DNA from 3 places in the Spirillospora sp. CA-142024 genome. Region 3 is predicted to be linked to each of the others. Evidence: riboswitches for the same ligand, from Rfam matches in the RefSeq annotation. Region 3 holds a riboswitch; each other region holds the start of a gene.
The links. Region 3 has a riboswitch for cobalamin ahead of bluB (5,6-dimethylbenzimidazole synthase). Riboswitches for the same ligand answer to the same signal wherever they lie in the genome.

Region 1 (5,476 bases), 4.5 Mb from region 3:
AAGCCCGGCCAGCAGAGGACTCGCGCACAACGCCGCGTCGAGCGCCGCGACCAGCGGATCCGTCGCCAGATTCCCGTGGACGCCGCGCCCGCCCAGCGGCGAGGAGACGATGTTGCGCACCCGCTCGTGGGACGGCGAGGGGAGCAGCCCGGCGGCCTCCAGCCGTGCCGCGAGAGCCGGCGGGTCGGCGACGCCGCGCAACTGGAGGTTGGCGCGGGAGGTCAGCTCGATCACGTCGAGTCCCAGCTCGCGCGCCGCGACGCCGAGCACCCTGAGCTGCGCGGCGGACACCGCGCCGCCCGGGACGCGGACGCGCGCCAGCGGCCCGTCGGCGGCATCGTGGGTCTGCAGCGTCCCGGGGCACGCGTCGGCACGCGTGCGTCCCGCCGCAGGGGCATTCGGCACGAGGAGGATGTTAACCGCACCTTGCCGGCGCGCCGCGCCGCGGCAGGCGTCCGACGCCGCTCCCGCGATCGCCACCGTTCGGCGGCGAGAATGTCGGTAGCGCCGCCTAACCTCACCCGCGAAACAGGAGGCGGCCGGTCGATTGATCCAGGCAGCGGTAGGGGGCAGGGTGGCCACATTCGTCTTGATCCACGGCGCCGGTGATGTCGGCTGGTACTGGCATCTGGTGGAGGCCGAACTGCGTGCGCGCGGTCATGACACCGTTTCGCCGGATCTTCCCTGCGAGGACGACTCGGCCGGCCTGCCCGAGTACGCAGGCACCGTGGCCGAGGCGATCGGCGACCGGACCGATCTGATCGTCGTCGCGCAGTCGTCCGGCGGCTTCACGGCCCCGCTCGTCTGCGACCGGATGGTGGTGGAACTGCTCGTCCTGGTCGCGCCCATGATCCCGATGCCGGGAGAGGCGCCCGCCGACTACTCGGCCGGTACGGGATACGACCGGGAGGAGCGGGACCGCTACGACGATGTCGTCGCCCTGTTCTACCAAGATGTCCCGCCGGAGCTGGCAGCCGAGGCGCTGAAGCGGGGGCGCGCCCAGTCCGAGGCGAGGATGGGGGAGCCGTTCCCGCTGCGGGCCTGGCCCGACGTTCCCACGCGGGTCCTGATCTGCCGCGACGACCGGGTGTTCCCCGCCGGATTCCTTCGCCGCGTCGCCCGGGAGCGCCTGGGCATCACCCCCGACGAGATCGACGGCGGGCACACCCCGGCGCTGAGCCGCCCGCACGAGCTGGCAGACCGTCTTGAGGCGTACGCCGCCGAGGAAGGACCGCTCCGCTGATGGACGCCGGCGGTTACGACGCCGAACTGCGGCGGCACGACGAGGTACTGCGCCGGGCCTGGGGCATCCGGCCCCACGACCACGTCCTCGACATCGGATGCGGGACCGGGCAGACCACCCGGCAGGCCGCGCGCGCAGCCCAGGCGGGCAGCGCGCTCGGGGTCGACGTCTCCGCGCCCGCCATCGAGCGTGCCCGTGAGCTCGCCCGGACCGAAGGGCTCGGCAACGTCGCCTTCGAGCACGCCGACGCGCAGGCCCACCGCTTTCCGGACCAGCACTTCGACCTGGCGATCAGCAGGTTCGGCACGATGTTCTTCGCCGACCCCGTCGCCGCGTTCGCCAACGTCAGGCGGGCGCTGCGCCCGGCCGGGCGGCTGGTGATGATGGTCTGGCAGTCCCACGAACGCAACGAGTGGGACGTCGCCATCCACCGGTCCCTCGCAGGACCCGAGGGGCCGGTGGCCGTGCCTGCCGGACCGGATCCGTTCTCGCTCGCCGACCCGCCGACCGTGAAACAGATCCTGGGCGCCGCGGGGCTGACCGACATCACGTTCACCGACGTCCACGAGCCGGTCTACTACGGTCCGGGCGTGCCCGCCGCCCTCGACTGGGTCCGCGGCTTCACCAGCACCAGCGAGACGCTGAAGCGGCTGGACCCCGCTGCCGCGGCGCGAGCGGTCGGGCGGCTGCGCGAGACGCTCTCCGCACACCTGGGCGACGACGGTGTCAGGTTCGACTCCCGCGCCTGGATCATCACCGCCCGTCGCGGCTGACGGCGCACGAAAGGACGCCGGCCGCGGTTTGCAGGCGGGCCGCGCTGCCGTACGCTTCTGCCCAGGCGATGGCAATGGGAGGAAGCCGGTGCGAATCCGGCGCGGTCCCGCCACTGTGACCGGGGAGCGAACCCCGCTTGAGGCCACTGTCCGCAAGGACGGGAAGGCCGGGGCGAGCATCGATCCGGAAGCCAGGAGACTCCTGCCGTCGCGACACCCGCGACCGGGGCGAGGACCCCAGGGGGAGGAACGACCGTGTCCGCTGGCACCGTCCTGCTGCTGTCGACGTCCGACACCGATCTGCTGAGCGCCCGCGCGTCCGGCGCCGCCTACCGGCTGGGCAACCCGGCGCGGCTCGCCGTGGACGATCTGCCCGAGCTGACCGAGGGCACCGATCTCGTCGTCGTCCGCCTGCTCGGCGGGCGGCGGGCCTGGGAGGACGGCCTCGACGCGCTCCTCGCGGGCCCCCGCCCGGTCGTCGTCCTCGGTGGCGAGCAGGCCCCGGACGCCGAGCTGATGGAGCTGTCCACTGTCAGCGGCGGTGTCTGCGCCGAAGCGCACGCCTATCTCGCCCATGGCGGGCCCGCCAACCTCGCCGAACTGCACGCCTTCCTGTCCGACACCGTGCTGCTGACCGGACGCGGGTTCGCGCCGCCGGCACCGACGCCCACGTGGGGACGGCTCGGCCGCGAGGCCCGCACCCAGGACGGCCCCGTGATCGGCGTTCTCTACTACCGCGCCCACCACATGGCGGGCAACACCGCGTTCGCGGAGAAGCTGTGCGAGGCGATCGAGGACGCGGGCGGGCAGGCCATGCCCGTGTTCTGCTCGTCTCTCCGCACCGCCGAGCCCGAGTTGCTCGACACGCTCCGCCGGGCGGACGCGCTGGTCGTGACCGTGCTCGCGGCGGGCGGGTCCAGGCCCGCGACGGCCGGGGCGGGCGGCGACGACGAGGCGTGGGACGTCGGGGCTCTCGCCGCGCTGGACGTCCCGATCCTTCAGGGGCTGTGCCTCACGACGGGCCGCGCCGACTGGGAGGCGAGCGACGACGGCCTGTCGCCGCTGGACGCGGCGTCGCAGGTCGCCATCCCCGAGTTCGACGGACGCATCATCACCGTCCCGTTCTCCTTCAAGGAGATCGACGAGGACGGCCTCACCGTCTACCGGGCGGATCCCGAGCGGGCCGCGCGGGTCGCCGGGATCGCCGTCCGGCACGGACGCCTGCGGCATGTCCCGCCCGCCGGGCGGCGCGTCGTCGTGATGCTGTCGGCGTATCCGACCAAGCATTCCCGCGTCGGGAACGCCGTCGGGCTCGACACTCCTGCGAGCACCGTCCGGCTGCTGGCCCGGCTCAGGGACGAGGGGTACGACCTCGGCGAAGGCTTCCCGGGCGTCGCCGCACAGGACGGCGACGCGCTCATCCACGCGCTCATCGCGGCCGGAGGGCAGGACGAGGACTGGCTCACCGAAGAGCAGCTCGCGGGCAACCCCGTCCGCATCGCCGCCGCGTCCTACGAACGCTGGTACCGCACTCTCCCCGCGGACCTGCGGGAGGAGATGGAGCGGCACTGGGGCCCGCCGCCCGGGGAGCTCTTCGTGCAGGACGGCGACATCGTGCTCGCCGCCCTCCGCGCCGGCAACGTCGTCGTCATGGTGCAGCCACCGCGAGGCTTCGGGCAGAACCCGATCGCGATCTACCACGACCCGGACCTGCCGCCGAGCCACCACTACCTGGCCGCGTACCGGTGGCTGTCGGACGAGTTCGGCGCGCACGCGATCGTCCACGTCGGCAAGCACGGCAACCTGGAGTGGCTGCCCGGCAAGGCGGCGGGCATGTCGGCGTCGTGCGGCACCGACGCCGCGCTCGGCGACGTCCCGCTCATCTACCCGTTCCTCGTCAACGACCCGGGCGAGGGGACGCAGGCCAAGCGGCGCGCGCACGCCGTCCTCGTGGACCACATGGTCCCGCCGATGGCCCGCGCGGAGACCTACGGCGACATCGCCCGCCTCGAACAGCTCCTCGACGAGCACGCCACGATCGCCGCGATGGACCCGGCGAAGCTGCCCGCGATCCGCGCGCAGATCTGGACGCTGATCCAGGCCGCGAAGCTCGACCACGACCTCGGCCTGGACGACCGCCCGCACGACACCGAGTTCGACGACTTCCTCCTGCACGTGGACGGCTGGCTGTGCGAGGTGAAGGACGCGCAGATCCGCGACGGGCTGCACGTCCTCGGCCAGGCGCCCGAGGGCGCGACCCGCGTCGACCTGGTGCTGGCCATGCTCCGCGCCCGCCAGATGTGGTCGGGACGCGAAACGCTGCCCGGTCTGCGTGAGGCGCTCGGTCTCAGCGAGGACGGCGGCGAGTCGCTCGCCGACGTGGACGCCGCCGAGGCCACCGCCCGCTCCCTCGTCCAGGCGATGGAGGACGCCGGCTGGGCCGTGGAGGCCGCAGCCCGGGTCGCCGGGGCCGTCCCCGCCGACCGCCGCGAACCCGTCGAGCGCGTCCTGGAGTTCGCCGCGACCGAGGTCGTCCCGCGCTTGGCGCGGACGTCCGACGAACTCGACCACCTCCTGCACGCCCTGGACGGCGGCTACATTCCGGCGGGCCCCAGCGGGTCGCCGTTGCGCGGCCTCGTCAACGTCCTGCCGACGGGCCGGAACTTCTACTCGGTGGACCCGCGCGCCATCCCCAGCCGCCTCGCGTGGGAGACCGGGCAGGCGATGGCCGACTCGCTCCTGGACCGCTACCGCGCCGACCACGGCGAGTGGCCGCGCTCGGTGGGCCTGTCGGTGTGGGGGACGAGCGCGATGCGCACGGCCGGCGACGACGTGGCCGAAGTGCTGGCGCTGCTCGGCGTCCGCCCGGTCTGGGACGAGGCGTCCCGCCGCGTCACGGCGCTGGAGCCGATCCCGGTCGCGGAGCTCAAGAGGCCGCGCATCGACGTGACCGTCCGCATCAGCGGCTTCTTCCGGGACGCGTTCCCGCACGTCGTCGCCATGCTGGACGACGCCGTCCGGCTGGTCGCCGGCCTGGACGAGCCCGGCACCGACAACTACGTCCGGGCCCACGTGAAGGCCGACCGCGAGCAGCACGGCGACGAGCGGCGGGCCACGCTGCGCGTCTTCGGGTCCGCGCCGGGCGCCTACGGGGCCGGGCTGCTGCCGCTCATCGACAGCCGCAACTGGCGCGACGACGCCGACCTCGCCGAGGTGTACGCGGTGTGGGGCGGCCACGCCTACGGACGCGACCTGGACGGCGTCCCCGCCCGCGCCGACATGGAGAGCGCCTACCGGCGGATCGCCGTCGCCGCCAAGAACGTCGACACCCGCGAGCACGACATCGCCGACTCCGACGACTACTTCCAGTACCACGGCGGGATGATCGCGACCGTCCGCGCGCTGACCGGCCGGGCCCCGGAGGCGTACGTCGGGGACAGCACCCGCCCGGACGCCGTCC
Region 2 (5,476 bases), 1.7 Mb from region 3:
CACCGTGAACTTGTAGGTGCCCTCCACCGGATGGCCGTCCGACGCGACGACGCGCCAGCCCACGGTGTACTCGCCGTTGGGCAGCGCACCGCCGACCGCCTGGGTGACCTTGTTGTCGACCGCGCGGGCCGTCCCCGCCTGGTACTGCTTCTGCGACCCGTCGGTCACGACCACGCGCGGCAGCCGGACCGGGTCGCCGTACGTCAGGACGATCTGGGACGGCGCCGCGACCGTCGAGTTCTTCGCGGGATCGGCCGACGTCAGCGTGGTGTGCGCGGACGCCGGGACCGTGGTCAGCGCGAGGGCCGTCCCGACGGCCGCCGCACCGGCGGCGGCGCGAAGCGCTGCCCGGCTCATGCCCGGCTCCGCGCCCGGTTCAGGCCGTACGCGCCGACCGCGATGCCGATCACCCCGACGGCGATGCCGATGCCGCCGAGCAGCCGCGCCGTCCCGTCGTCGGACGACACCGACGACTTCGCGGCCACCGGCTTCACCTGGGCGGTCAGGCCGGTCGCGTCGCCCGAGCCCTTCGGCAGCAGCTTCAGCGCCGGGGACGGGTGCTCCGGCTCGGCGGCGCCCTCGGCCGGTGCCTCCTCCCACTTGACGACCTCGCCGTCCGAGTACGTCTGGTCGGCCTTGAACACCAGCTGGTCGGTGTCCGTCGGCAGCGGCCCCATGGAGACGTCGAACTCCTGGAACTGGCCCGACTCGATCTTGCCGCCGGTCCAGGTGATCTTGGTGACGGCCTCGGTCAGCTCGCCGCCGTCGGTCTTCACCGGCTTCGGCAGCTTGGACTTCTCGACCTTCGCCGTCCAGCCGGGCAGCGGGCGGACCGACACCGACGACAGCGGATGGTCGGCCGGCAGGTTCACGACGAGCTCGGTGGTCGACGCGTCGTCGCGCTCGTTCGGGACGCGGAACGCGACCTTGGCGTACGAGCCCTGCTCGGCGGTCTTCGGGTTGACGGTGACGTGCGCGGACGCGGCCGTGGCCAGTCCGATCACGGACACGGTGGCGAGCGAGGCGATGGCGCCCACGCGGCGCGCACGCGGAAGGAAGGACATGACGGAACTCCGTTCGAGTCGTACGGGAATGGCCGGACGCGCCGGTGGACCGGCGTCCGGTGACGTACGGCGCTCTGCCTCAGAGGTGGGCGAGCGCCCTCGAACGCGGCGGGGGACCCCGCCGGACGACATGGTGCCGCAGTGCGCGTCCGGCGCCCGTGACGGCGGTCGCCGTCTGCGCCGTCCGGCGAGGACGCGCCGGAGGCTCGGCCGGTTCGACGGCGAACAGGGCGAGCAGCAGCCTGATCGGACGATCGGCCGCGGCGGCGACGCGCCGGGCGAGCGTCCACGCGGCCCGCTCGCCGTGCCGCAGCCATCCGGCGGCGACCAGCGCGGCCACGCAGTGCGCGAGCGTCATCACCACGCCGTTGCCGCCGTGCCCGGCCGGCACCGGGGCGTCCGCGCCCATGCCGCTCGTCATGGCGGCGTGCACCGCGGGCGTGTGGTGCGCCATCGGGTCGGCGGCGGCCGTGAACAGCGTGTGCAGCGCGAACTGCCCGCCGAGAAGGCCGCCGAGGATCGTCGCCAGCGAGCGCTCGTGGCCCGCCAGCATCAGCGTCACGCCGAGAACCGCGACGAATCCCGCCATCGCCGCCCAGGCCGGGACCCCGGTGCCGCCCGCCAGGACGTGCCCGAGGGTCGCCAGAGTGACGCACACGGTGGCGAAGACCACGGCGCGTGCGGTCCGGAACAGCGGATGCGGGACGGTCGGGGGCATGACGGCACCCATCGTCCCACCATGTGCCGGGTGCGCGCAGCCCACCCCCGGATCCCCGCCGACACGCCCAACATCTTGGGGTTACACAAAGATCGCCAACTACATGTAGGGTTCAACCCCGTGCTGGTTCGCCCCCGCCGTCACGCGGCGGGGGCGTCGTAAGAGGGAACCCGGTGTGAGTCCGGGACTGCCCCGCAGCGGTGAGCGGGAACGACCGCCGTCATCACGCACTGGGCCACGGGGTGGCCTGGGAAGCGACGGCCAGTAGGACGCCTCGACGAGGCGACGCCCGCGAGTCCGAAGACCTGCCAGCAGGTTGTTCGTCCAGTGCCTCGCGGGCAGGCCGGTGGCGGAGCGCGGCATGCCGCCGCGTCCCGTTCGCATGCCTCCGCGAGGCGGCATGCGAGGGGAGATGCACGTGACACAGGCTCTGGTCGCGCCGTTGCCGGCAGGGATCGCGGCCGAGGTCGAGGCGGCCTGCGACGGGGTGCCCGATGTGGACCCGGGGCGGGTTCTCGCCGCCGTCCGGCCGGGTTCACGCGGGGGGACGAACCCCGGGAGGGACGAGCCGGACACGGCGGCGCTGCGGGAACTCGCGATCGGTGAGGCCGCCGCCCTGGTGCCCGCCGAACCCGGGTACTCCAGGGTCGCCGCGCGGCTCCTCGCCCTGCGGATCAGGGACGAGGCCGCGTCCGCCGGCGTACGCACGTTCGCCGAGTCCGTCGCCGCCGCGCACCGGGAGGGGCTTCTGGCGGACGCCACGGCCGCGTTCGTCGCCGCCCACGCCGCCGCGCTCGATGACCTCGTCGACGAAACCGCCGACGACCGGTTCGAGTACTTCGGGCTCCGCACCCTCTACGACCGGTATCTGCTGAGGCATCCGCGGTCGCGGCTCGTCCTGGAGCGTCCGCAGCACTTCCTGCTGCGCGTCGCGTGCGGGCTCACTCATCCCGACGGAGCCGGGGCGGGGGGCGTGGGGGGTCGTCCCCCCTCGGGAAACACGGCCGCGGACGAGGCGGCCGAGCTGTACGGCCTGCTCAGCACGCTGTCGTACCTGCCCAGCTCGCCGACGCTGTTCAACTCGGCGGCCGTGCGTCCGCAGCTGTCCTCGTGCTTCCTGCTCGACTCGCCGCGGGACGAGCTGGAGTCGATCTACGAGCGGTACGAGCAGGTCGCGCGGCTCAGCAAGTACGCGGGCGGGATCGGCATCTCCTGGACGAAGGTGCGGTCGCGGGGCTCGCTGATCCGCGGGACGAACGGGCACTCGAACGGGATCGTCCCGTGGCTGCGCACGCTCGACTCGTCGGTCGCCGCCGTCAACCAGGGCGGGCGCCGCAAAGGCGCGGCCTGCGTCTATCTGGAGCCGTGGCACGCCGACGTCGAGGAGTTCCTGGAACTGCGCGACAACACCGGCGAGGACGCGCGCCGCACCCACAACCTCAACCTGGCCAACTGGATCCCGGACGAGTTCATGCGCCGCGTCGAGGCCGACGGGACGTGGTCGCTGTTCGATCCGAAGGAGGTCCCCGAGCTGGCCGACCTTTGGGGTGACGCGTTCGACGCCGCGTACCGGGAGGCGGAACGGGAGGGGCGGTTCGTCCGGCAGATTCCGGCCCGGAAGTTGTACGGGCGCATGATGCGGACGCTGGCCGAGACGGGCAACGGCTGGATGACGTTCAAGGACGCCGCCAACCGCGCCTGCAACCAGACCGCCGAGCCCGGCCAGACCGTTCACTTGTCGAACCTCTGCACGGAGATCTTGGAGGTGACGGGCGACAGCGAGGCGGCCGTGTGCAACCTCGGGTCCGTGAATCTGGCCGTGCATGTGGGTCCGTCCGGGGTGGACTGGGAGCGGCTCCGTTCGACGGTCCGCACCGCCGTCCGCTTCTTGGACCGCACCATCGACCGGGGGTTCTACCCCACGCCTGAGGCGGAGAAGGCGAACCGCAAGTGGCGTCCGGTCGGGCTGGGCGTGATGGGGCTCGCGGACGTCTTCTTCACGCTCCGCCTACCGTTCGACTCGGACGAGGCCCGTTCGCTGTCGACGCGCATCGCGGAGGAGATCGCGCTGGCCGCGTACAACGCGTCGGCCGATCTGGCCGCCGCGCATGGCCGGTTGCCCGCCTACGACATGACGCGCACCGCCCGTGGTCAGCTCCACATCGACCATTTCCCGGACGCGACGCCGGCCCGCCCGGCCGACTGGGAGGCCCTCCGCGCGCGCGTCGCCGAGGTCGGGCTCCGCAACTCGCTCCTCATCGCGATCGCGCCGACGGCCACGATCGCGTCCATCGCGGGCTGCTACGAGTGCATCGAGCCGCAGGTGTCGAACCTGTTCAAGCGCGAGACGCTGTCCGGCGAGTTCCTGCAGATCAACGGCTACCTGGTGGACGACCTGAAGTCGCTCGGGCTGTGGACGCCGGCCGTGCGGGAGGCGATCAAGAAGGCGAACGGCTCCGTCCAGGGCCTCGTCGACCTGCCGGAGGAGATGCGGACCCTCTACCGGACGGCCTGGGAACTGCCGCAGAAGGCGCTGATCGACCTCGCCGCCGCCCGCACCCCGTACATCGACCAGTCGCACTCCCTGAACCTGTTCATGGAGACGCCGACGATCGGCAAGCTCTCCTCGATGTACGCGTACGCGTGGCGGGCCGGTCTCAAGACGACGTACTACCTGCGCTCACGTCCCGCGACGCGGATCGCGCAGACGACGGTCGCGGCGGCCGTCTGCTCCCTGGAGAACCCCGAGACCTGCGAGGCCTGCCAGTAATGCTCCTCGATCCCGGCATGGACCTGACGTTGCGGCCCATGCGCTACCCCGACTTCTACGAGCGGTACCGCGCCGCGATCCGCAACACGTGGACGGTCGAGGAGGTCGATCTCGCCTCCGACCTCGCCGACCTCGCGCGCCTCACACCCGCCGAGGTGCACCTCGTGAACCGGCTCGTCGCGTTCTTCGCCACCGGCGACTCGATCGTGGCGAACAACCTGGTGCTCAACCTCTACAAGCACGTGAACGCGCCGGAGGCCCGGCTCTACCTGTCGCGGCAGCTATATGAGGAGGCCGTCCACGTACAGTTCTATCTGACCCTCCTGGACACTTATCTGCCCGATCAGGACGAGCGCGCCAAGGCGTTCGCGGCGATCGAGCACATCCCGTCCATCCGCTCCAAGGCGGAGTTCTGCTTCCGCTGGATCGACTCACTCGGTTCCCTGGACGAACTCAGGAACGCCACCGACCGGCGCGCCTTCCTGCTCAACCTCATCTGCTTCGCCGCGTGCATCGAGGGCCTGTTCTTCTACGGTGCGTTCGCCTACGTGTACTGGCTCCGCTCGCGGGGCCTGCTGAACGGGCTGGCGTCCGGGACGAACTGGGTCTTCCGGGACGAGTCCATGCACATGGAGTTCGCGTTCTCCGTCGTCGACACCGTCCGGGCCGAGGAGCCGGAACTCTTCGACGCCGACCTCACCGCCCAGGTCACCACGATGCTGGAGGAAGCGGTCGAAGCCGAGCTGAACTTCGCCCGCGACCTGTGCGGGGACGGCCTGCCGGGCATGAGCGCCGACGACATGCGCGCCTACCTGGAGTACGTCGCCGACCAGCGCCTCACCCGCCTCGGCCTGCCCGCCCGCTACGGCACCGCGAACCCGTTCGCGTTCATGGAGCTGCAGGACGTCCAGGAGCTGTCCAACT
Region 3 (5,476 bases):
GTGAACTCGCCGCGCAGCAGGGTGACCCGCTCTCGCATCCCGACGATGCCGTACCCGGTGCCGACCACGCCGCCGGCCCCGTCGTCCTCGACCTCGATGGCCAGTTCCTCGTCGCCGTAGCCGACGGTGACCCGGCACTGGCCGGTGCCCGCGTGCCGGACGACGTTCGTGACCGCCTCCTGGACGATCCGGTAGGCGGAGAGATCGACGTCCGGCGGGAGCGGCCTGGGCTCGCCTTCCGTCCGGATGTCGACCTTGACGCCGGCGTCCAGCGTCGCCTCGGCGAGCCGGGCGAGGTCGTCCAGGCCGGGCACCGGGCCGAGCGGGGCCGTTCCCGGGTCGTCCTTGCGGAGCGCGGTGAGCATTCTCCGCAGACCGGACAGGGTGTCGCGGCTGGTGGCCTCGATCGCGTCGAGGGCGTTGCGGGCCTCCGCCGGCTGTGTGTCGATCACCCGTCCGCCCACGCCCGCCTGGATCGCGATGATGCCGATGCTGTGCGCGACCATGTCGTGCAGCTCCCGCGCGATCCGGAGCCGCTCCGCCGCGACCGCCTGCGCCGTGGCCTGCTCGCGCATCATGTCCGCATGCTCCCGGCGCACCCGGACCGAGTTGCCCACCATCCAGATGACGACCATCGCCAGCACGACGGTGGCCAGGAACGAGTCGTTCGCGGACAGGAACGCGGCGACGGACAGGGCCTGCACGACGCAGGTGACGACCGCGACGGGGACCGAGAACGCCCGCGGACGACTGGCCGCGATATAGCCGACCGACAGATCGGTGAGCAGGATCTGCAGCCCCGCGACCGACCCGTTCGGCATCTCCACGAGGGCGAGGACCCAGGCGAAGAGCAGGATGCCGTGGGCCGGCAGCGGACGGCGCCTCAACAGGGCCAGGACCCACACGGTGAGACCGGCAGAGAGCAGGACCTCCAGTTGGTCGCCGTAGTTCCCTCTTGAGACCGTGAGGAACAGGACGCCGGGATAGAGGAGGGCCCCGGACCAGGCCAGGACCGCCCCGGCGGTGAGAGGGGGCTTCCGGGTCCCCGGCAGGGCTGACATGCGCCGATCGTAACCGGCGCCGCCCCTCCCGCACATTGGCCCGGAGGCGTAATCCCACGGGCTACAAGCGCCTTTCCCGAATGTGTCCGGCGGCCCGATGTCCGCCGCCAGCGGCCACGACACCGTTGTCCGCATGAAGCGCTGGGTGTCATTGTTTCTGGCTCTCGAAATCCTGGCGATCGTGGTCTTCTCCGCCGCCTACGACTCGCTGGACTTCCATATCTACTGGCTGGGCGGAGACGCCGTAACGCACGGCGCGCGCCTCTACCAGGAGCAGCTCGCCGACCATTGGTACACCAATACGCCTTTCATGGCGGCGCTGTTCACTCCGCTTGCCGCCCTGCCACTCACTCTGGCCCGGATGCTGTGGCAGCTGGCATCACTCGCGGCCTTCATCTGGGCCTGCCGGGCGACATTGAAAATGACCGGCCGCCACGTTCCCCTGGTGGCCGTCGTAGCCGCGGGCCTCCTCCTGCAACCGGTCTGGCAGTCGTTCTTCCTGGGGCAGGTCAACCTTTTCCTGCTGGCCCTCGTCCTCGCGGACCTGCACCGCGTCGCACTCGGCCGCCCGGCCGGGATCGGCATCGGCATCGCGACCGCGATCAAACTGACCCCGGCCGTCTTCGTCGTCCTCCTCCTGCTGACACGGAGAACGAAGGACGCGGTCACCGCCACCGCCGCCTTCGCCGTCTGCACCTTGCTCGCCTACGCCATCGCCCCGGACGCGTCCCGCCTCTATTGGCTGCACACCTTCTACGACACCTCTCGCGTGGGCGTCCCGTACATCAGCAACCAATCCCCCTACGGCGCGCTGACCCGCATATTGCGGGGAACGGCCGAGGTCGGCGACTGGTACACCGCCATCCCGCTGACGATCGGTGTTCTCGGCCTCACGGTCGCCGCCATCTGGGCAAGGCGCGGCGACTGGCTGAGCGCCACAGCGGTCACCGGCGTGACCGGCCTGCTGGTCTCCCCCATTTCCTGGGCGCACCACTGGGTCTGGATCGTCCCGGCCCTGGCGGTGCTGCTCCGAAACGGCAACCGGAAGACCGCCGCCTGCACCTTCACCCTCTTCGCTCTGTCGCCCTTGTGGTGGACGCCCCACAACGGCGACCCGCGCGAGTACGGCGTCAACCTCCTGACCCCGGTCGCCAACTGCTACCTGATAGCCGGCCTGGTCTTCCTGACCTGCATGACGATCCGCCTTCGGATCACCACCGGTCGTGGTGGACGGCGGCCTCCAGAGCTCGTCGGTGCCGCCAGCCGTGCCGTTCCAGATCCGGCGTCCGTTCGAGGTGGGTGACCGGGCCTAGGCAGAGCCACGCGACCGGACGAATCCCCTCGGGAATGCCGAGCAGGTCACGAAGGTACGTCTCCCGATAGAACGACACCCAGCCGACCCCCAGGGCCTCGGCGGTGGCGGCGAGCCACAGATTCTGGATGGCCAGGCAGACCGAGTACAGTCCCGCGTCGGCGATCGCGTGCCTGCCGAGAACCGCCGGACCGCCGCGCTCCGGGTCATAGGTGACCACGACCGACAGGCTGGACTCCAGCACCCCGTCGATCTTTATCCGGGCGAAGACGTCGGCGGCGGCCCCGGTCAACGTGGCCGCGAAGGCGGCGCGTTCGGACTGGACGTGGCCATGAAAGGCGCGCCGGATGGCAGGGTCGCCGACGAGGATGAAATCCCAAGGCTGGGACAGCCCGACACTCGGCGCGGCGTGCGCGGCCGTCAGGACCCGGTCGAGGACGTCCCGCGGAATCGGTGCACCGGTGAATTCGGCGCGCACGTCACGGCGGCGGTGAATGGCGTCGTAGATGTTCATGGGCAGGCTCCCGCTGCGTCGGGCCGCCGCGAACGGCGGCCGCGTGGAGCGAGGCCGGTCTTCGGACTCCCGGATCGACGCTCGACCGCCCGCCTTCCCGGCCGTACGGCCAGTGGCTGCGCGAACGCGCCTGGGCGGCAGCTCCCCGGTCACCGCGGCGGGCCCGTGCCGGACTTCCACCGGCTTCCCGATTCTCCCCCGCATGGGGGCACCCCGCGTCAGTTCATGCCATCCGGAACCCTACCCGGGCAACCACTCCTCAGAAGGCGGCCACCTCGGGATAGTGCCGGATGAAGTCCGCCCGGGCGATGTCCGCCTCGGACGCGTCGATCGCGATGGCGATGTGTCCGCGGCTCGCATGGAGGGACCAGTCACCGCCCGCGTCGCGATAGGCGCTGAAGGCGGCGGCGAACTGCTCCGCCGTCCCGATGACGGCGTCTGACAGGTAGGCGGCCGAACCCTCGCCGGAAAGCGGGGAGGCGCCCAACCTGCCGACCGATTCGAGGACGCCCGTCTCCCCGGCGGCCGAGAAGAACTCCGTGAGTTCGTCGGCGCTCGCGGCGTCGGGGGCGATGGGGTGCACACCGCCCGCCCTTTCCGGCTCGCCGTCCGACAGGGCGAATCCGGCGGCGACCTGCCTGTCGTCGACCTCCAGACCGAAGACCCTCTGTATCGCCTCGGCGCCCAGGCTGAACGCCTTGACCTGATGGTCGGAGTGGTCGCGCGGCTTGAGCTCCTGCGTCTCCGGCGCGAACGCCACCCCGCCCGCCGCCATCAGATCCATCAGATGCCCGTGCTGCAACGATCACAGAACCAGCCGCCGATCACCACCCCTCCACGACCACGAGCGAGCCGAGCAGCCGCCGCAGCAGGCCACCGCGGGGCCGCCGCTCGATCCGCCTCGCCCGCACGGCCTGACGCCGGGTCGGGGGCCTGGAGTGCACGGCCGGACGGGACGCCCGGGAAGGTGGGGGCGCGCCCCGTCCGGCCGTGCGGTTCTGGAGGGACGCGTACCGGCCGGCGTGAGCGCGGCGGGTCAGCTCGTGCAGCAGGCGCCCGAGCGTGGCCGGGTCGGGGGCCTCGACCAAGCGGTCACCGGTCATCGCCCACCAGCTCCCCGTGTACTCGCCCAGCCAGACGCAGCAACCGGGGAAACGGCGCGCCAGCTCGGCCGCGACCCGCTCGGGGTCGAGTTCGGCCGCCGCCCACGGCGTCACCGCTCGTCCCCGGACAGGTAGCCCAGCACGAACACGGCCGCGTCCGTGACCCGGTCGGCGGGCGCGATCGGCTCGCCCCACGATGTGAAGTACCAGAGCCCCGCACCGTCCTCGTCCCGGGTACGGCAGGAGATCGTGTCGCCCGTGTGTTGTGTGCAGCAGCTCTTGACGTGCGGGTTCCTCACTCGGAGCCCGTCGGAGTCCAACTGGACGTCGAGCTTGCGCGCGGCCAGATGCGCGGCAAGCGCCGCCAGCCGGACCTCAGGGGTCATACCATCGTCCACAGCCAGGACCTCTTTTCCTGGTCAGGCCCCGACCCACATGGTGTGTCAGCACCGGGTCGGGGCCGCTTTCGTTTCCGGGGGACGGGACGCACCTCAACTCATCCCGCGACTCTCAGTAAATCGACGTCACAGGGCGCGAGAAAAGATGAGAATGCGGAGACAGACCCGGAGACACCCGGAGACTCGAAAGTCTCCGGGTCCACAAAGGGGGCACATGCCAATGACTGCCCAAAATCCCCCAATATGGGCAGCCCGCCTCCGCTTCGAGCGTGAAGCGCGAGGCTGGAGTAAACACGAGATGGCCAGGCAACTCCTGAGAACGGACGGCCTGAAGCAAGGAAACCCGGCCAACCTCGCACGTCAGATCTACGACTGGGAGAAGGGCCAGAATTTTCCTCGCGACTGGGCCAACGCCTACGCAAAAGCGTTCAAATTAGACCCTTCAGACCTCTTCTCAACCGGGGAGGCGCAAGGGGCATCCTCTACCTATGACCCCGACTGCGAGTTCGAGGACGACGACGTGAAGCGCCGTGCCCTGCTCGGCCTCCTCGCCACCACCGCCGCGGCGGCGCCCTTCGTCCGCGACGCCGAACACCTCCGGGCCGCTCTCACCGGAACCCTCACCACCCAGGCCACGACCCGCGACGCCGACGCCTGGGAACGGGTCGCCTTCGACTACGCCCACGAGGCCGGTTTCCTCCCGCCCGAGCAGGTACTCCCCGAGATGCTCGCCGACCTGTCCGAACTCGACCTGCTGATAGCTCGCGCGACAGGCAGCGTCCGGCCACGCCTCATCCGGACGGCGGCGCAGCTCTCCATGTTCACCGCCATCTCCCTGACCGGCCTCGGCGACGTGCGGGGCGCACGCCGATGGTGGCGAACAGCCGTCCGCGCCGCCGACGAGTCCGGCGACATGCTCATCGCCTCCCACGCCCGCGCGCGAGAGGCGGTGTACGCGCTCTTCGACAACCGCCCCGAGCAATCAGTCCTGGATCTCGCCGATGAGGCCATAGCGATCAGCCACAACACGCCCTGCCCGGGACTGGCCGGGGGGCACGCAGCCAGAGCACAGGCACTCGCCCAGACAG

Region 1: linked by a shared signal. The riboswitch ahead of cobN (cobaltochelatase subunit CobN) and the one ahead of bluB (5,6-dimethylbenzimidazole synthase) in region 3 are both predicted to bind cobalamin.
Region 2: linked by a shared signal. The riboswitch ahead of ACQPZP_RS42230 (ribonucleoside-diphosphate reductase subunit alpha) and the one ahead of bluB (5,6-dimethylbenzimidazole synthase) in region 3 are both predicted to bind cobalamin.

Annotation. Positions count from the first base shown of each region.
Region 1 is NZ_CP192077.1:5,764,668-5,770,143, reverse strand. It holds gene ACQPZP_RS27655 (precorrin-3B synthase) at 1-405, opposite strand, end outside; gene ACQPZP_RS27650 (alpha/beta hydrolase) at 575-1,243, shown strand; gene ACQPZP_RS27645 (class I SAM-dependent methyltransferase) at 1,243-2,016, shown strand; cobalamin riboswitch at 2,095-2,218, shown strand; gene cobN (cobaltochelatase subunit CobN) at 2,272-5,476, shown strand, end outside.
Region 2 is NZ_CP192077.1:8,899,610-8,905,085, reverse strand. It holds gene ACQPZP_RS42245 (copper resistance CopC family protein) at 1-357, opposite strand, end outside; gene ACQPZP_RS42240 (YcnI family copper-binding membrane protein) at 354-1,064, opposite strand; gene ACQPZP_RS42235 (MFS transporter) at 1,144-1,794, opposite strand; cobalamin riboswitch at 1,890-2,109, shown strand; gene ACQPZP_RS42230 (ribonucleoside-diphosphate reductase subunit alpha) at 2,201-4,552, shown strand; gene ACQPZP_RS42225 (ribonucleotide-diphosphate reductase subunit beta) at 4,570-5,476, shown strand, end outside.
Region 3 is NZ_CP192077.1:1,281,193-1,286,668, reverse strand. It holds gene ACQPZP_RS06365 (sensor histidine kinase) at 1-1,061, opposite strand, end outside; gene ACQPZP_RS06360 (glycosyltransferase 87 family protein) at 1,195-2,364, shown strand; gene bluB (5,6-dimethylbenzimidazole synthase) at 2,273-2,887, opposite strand; cobalamin riboswitch at 2,923-3,118, opposite strand; gene ACQPZP_RS06350 (hypothetical protein) at 3,147-3,671, opposite strand; gene ACQPZP_RS06345 (hypothetical protein) at 3,712-4,104, opposite strand; gene ACQPZP_RS06340 (hypothetical protein) at 4,101-4,376, opposite strand; gene ACQPZP_RS06335 (hypothetical protein) at 4,909-5,476, shown strand, end outside.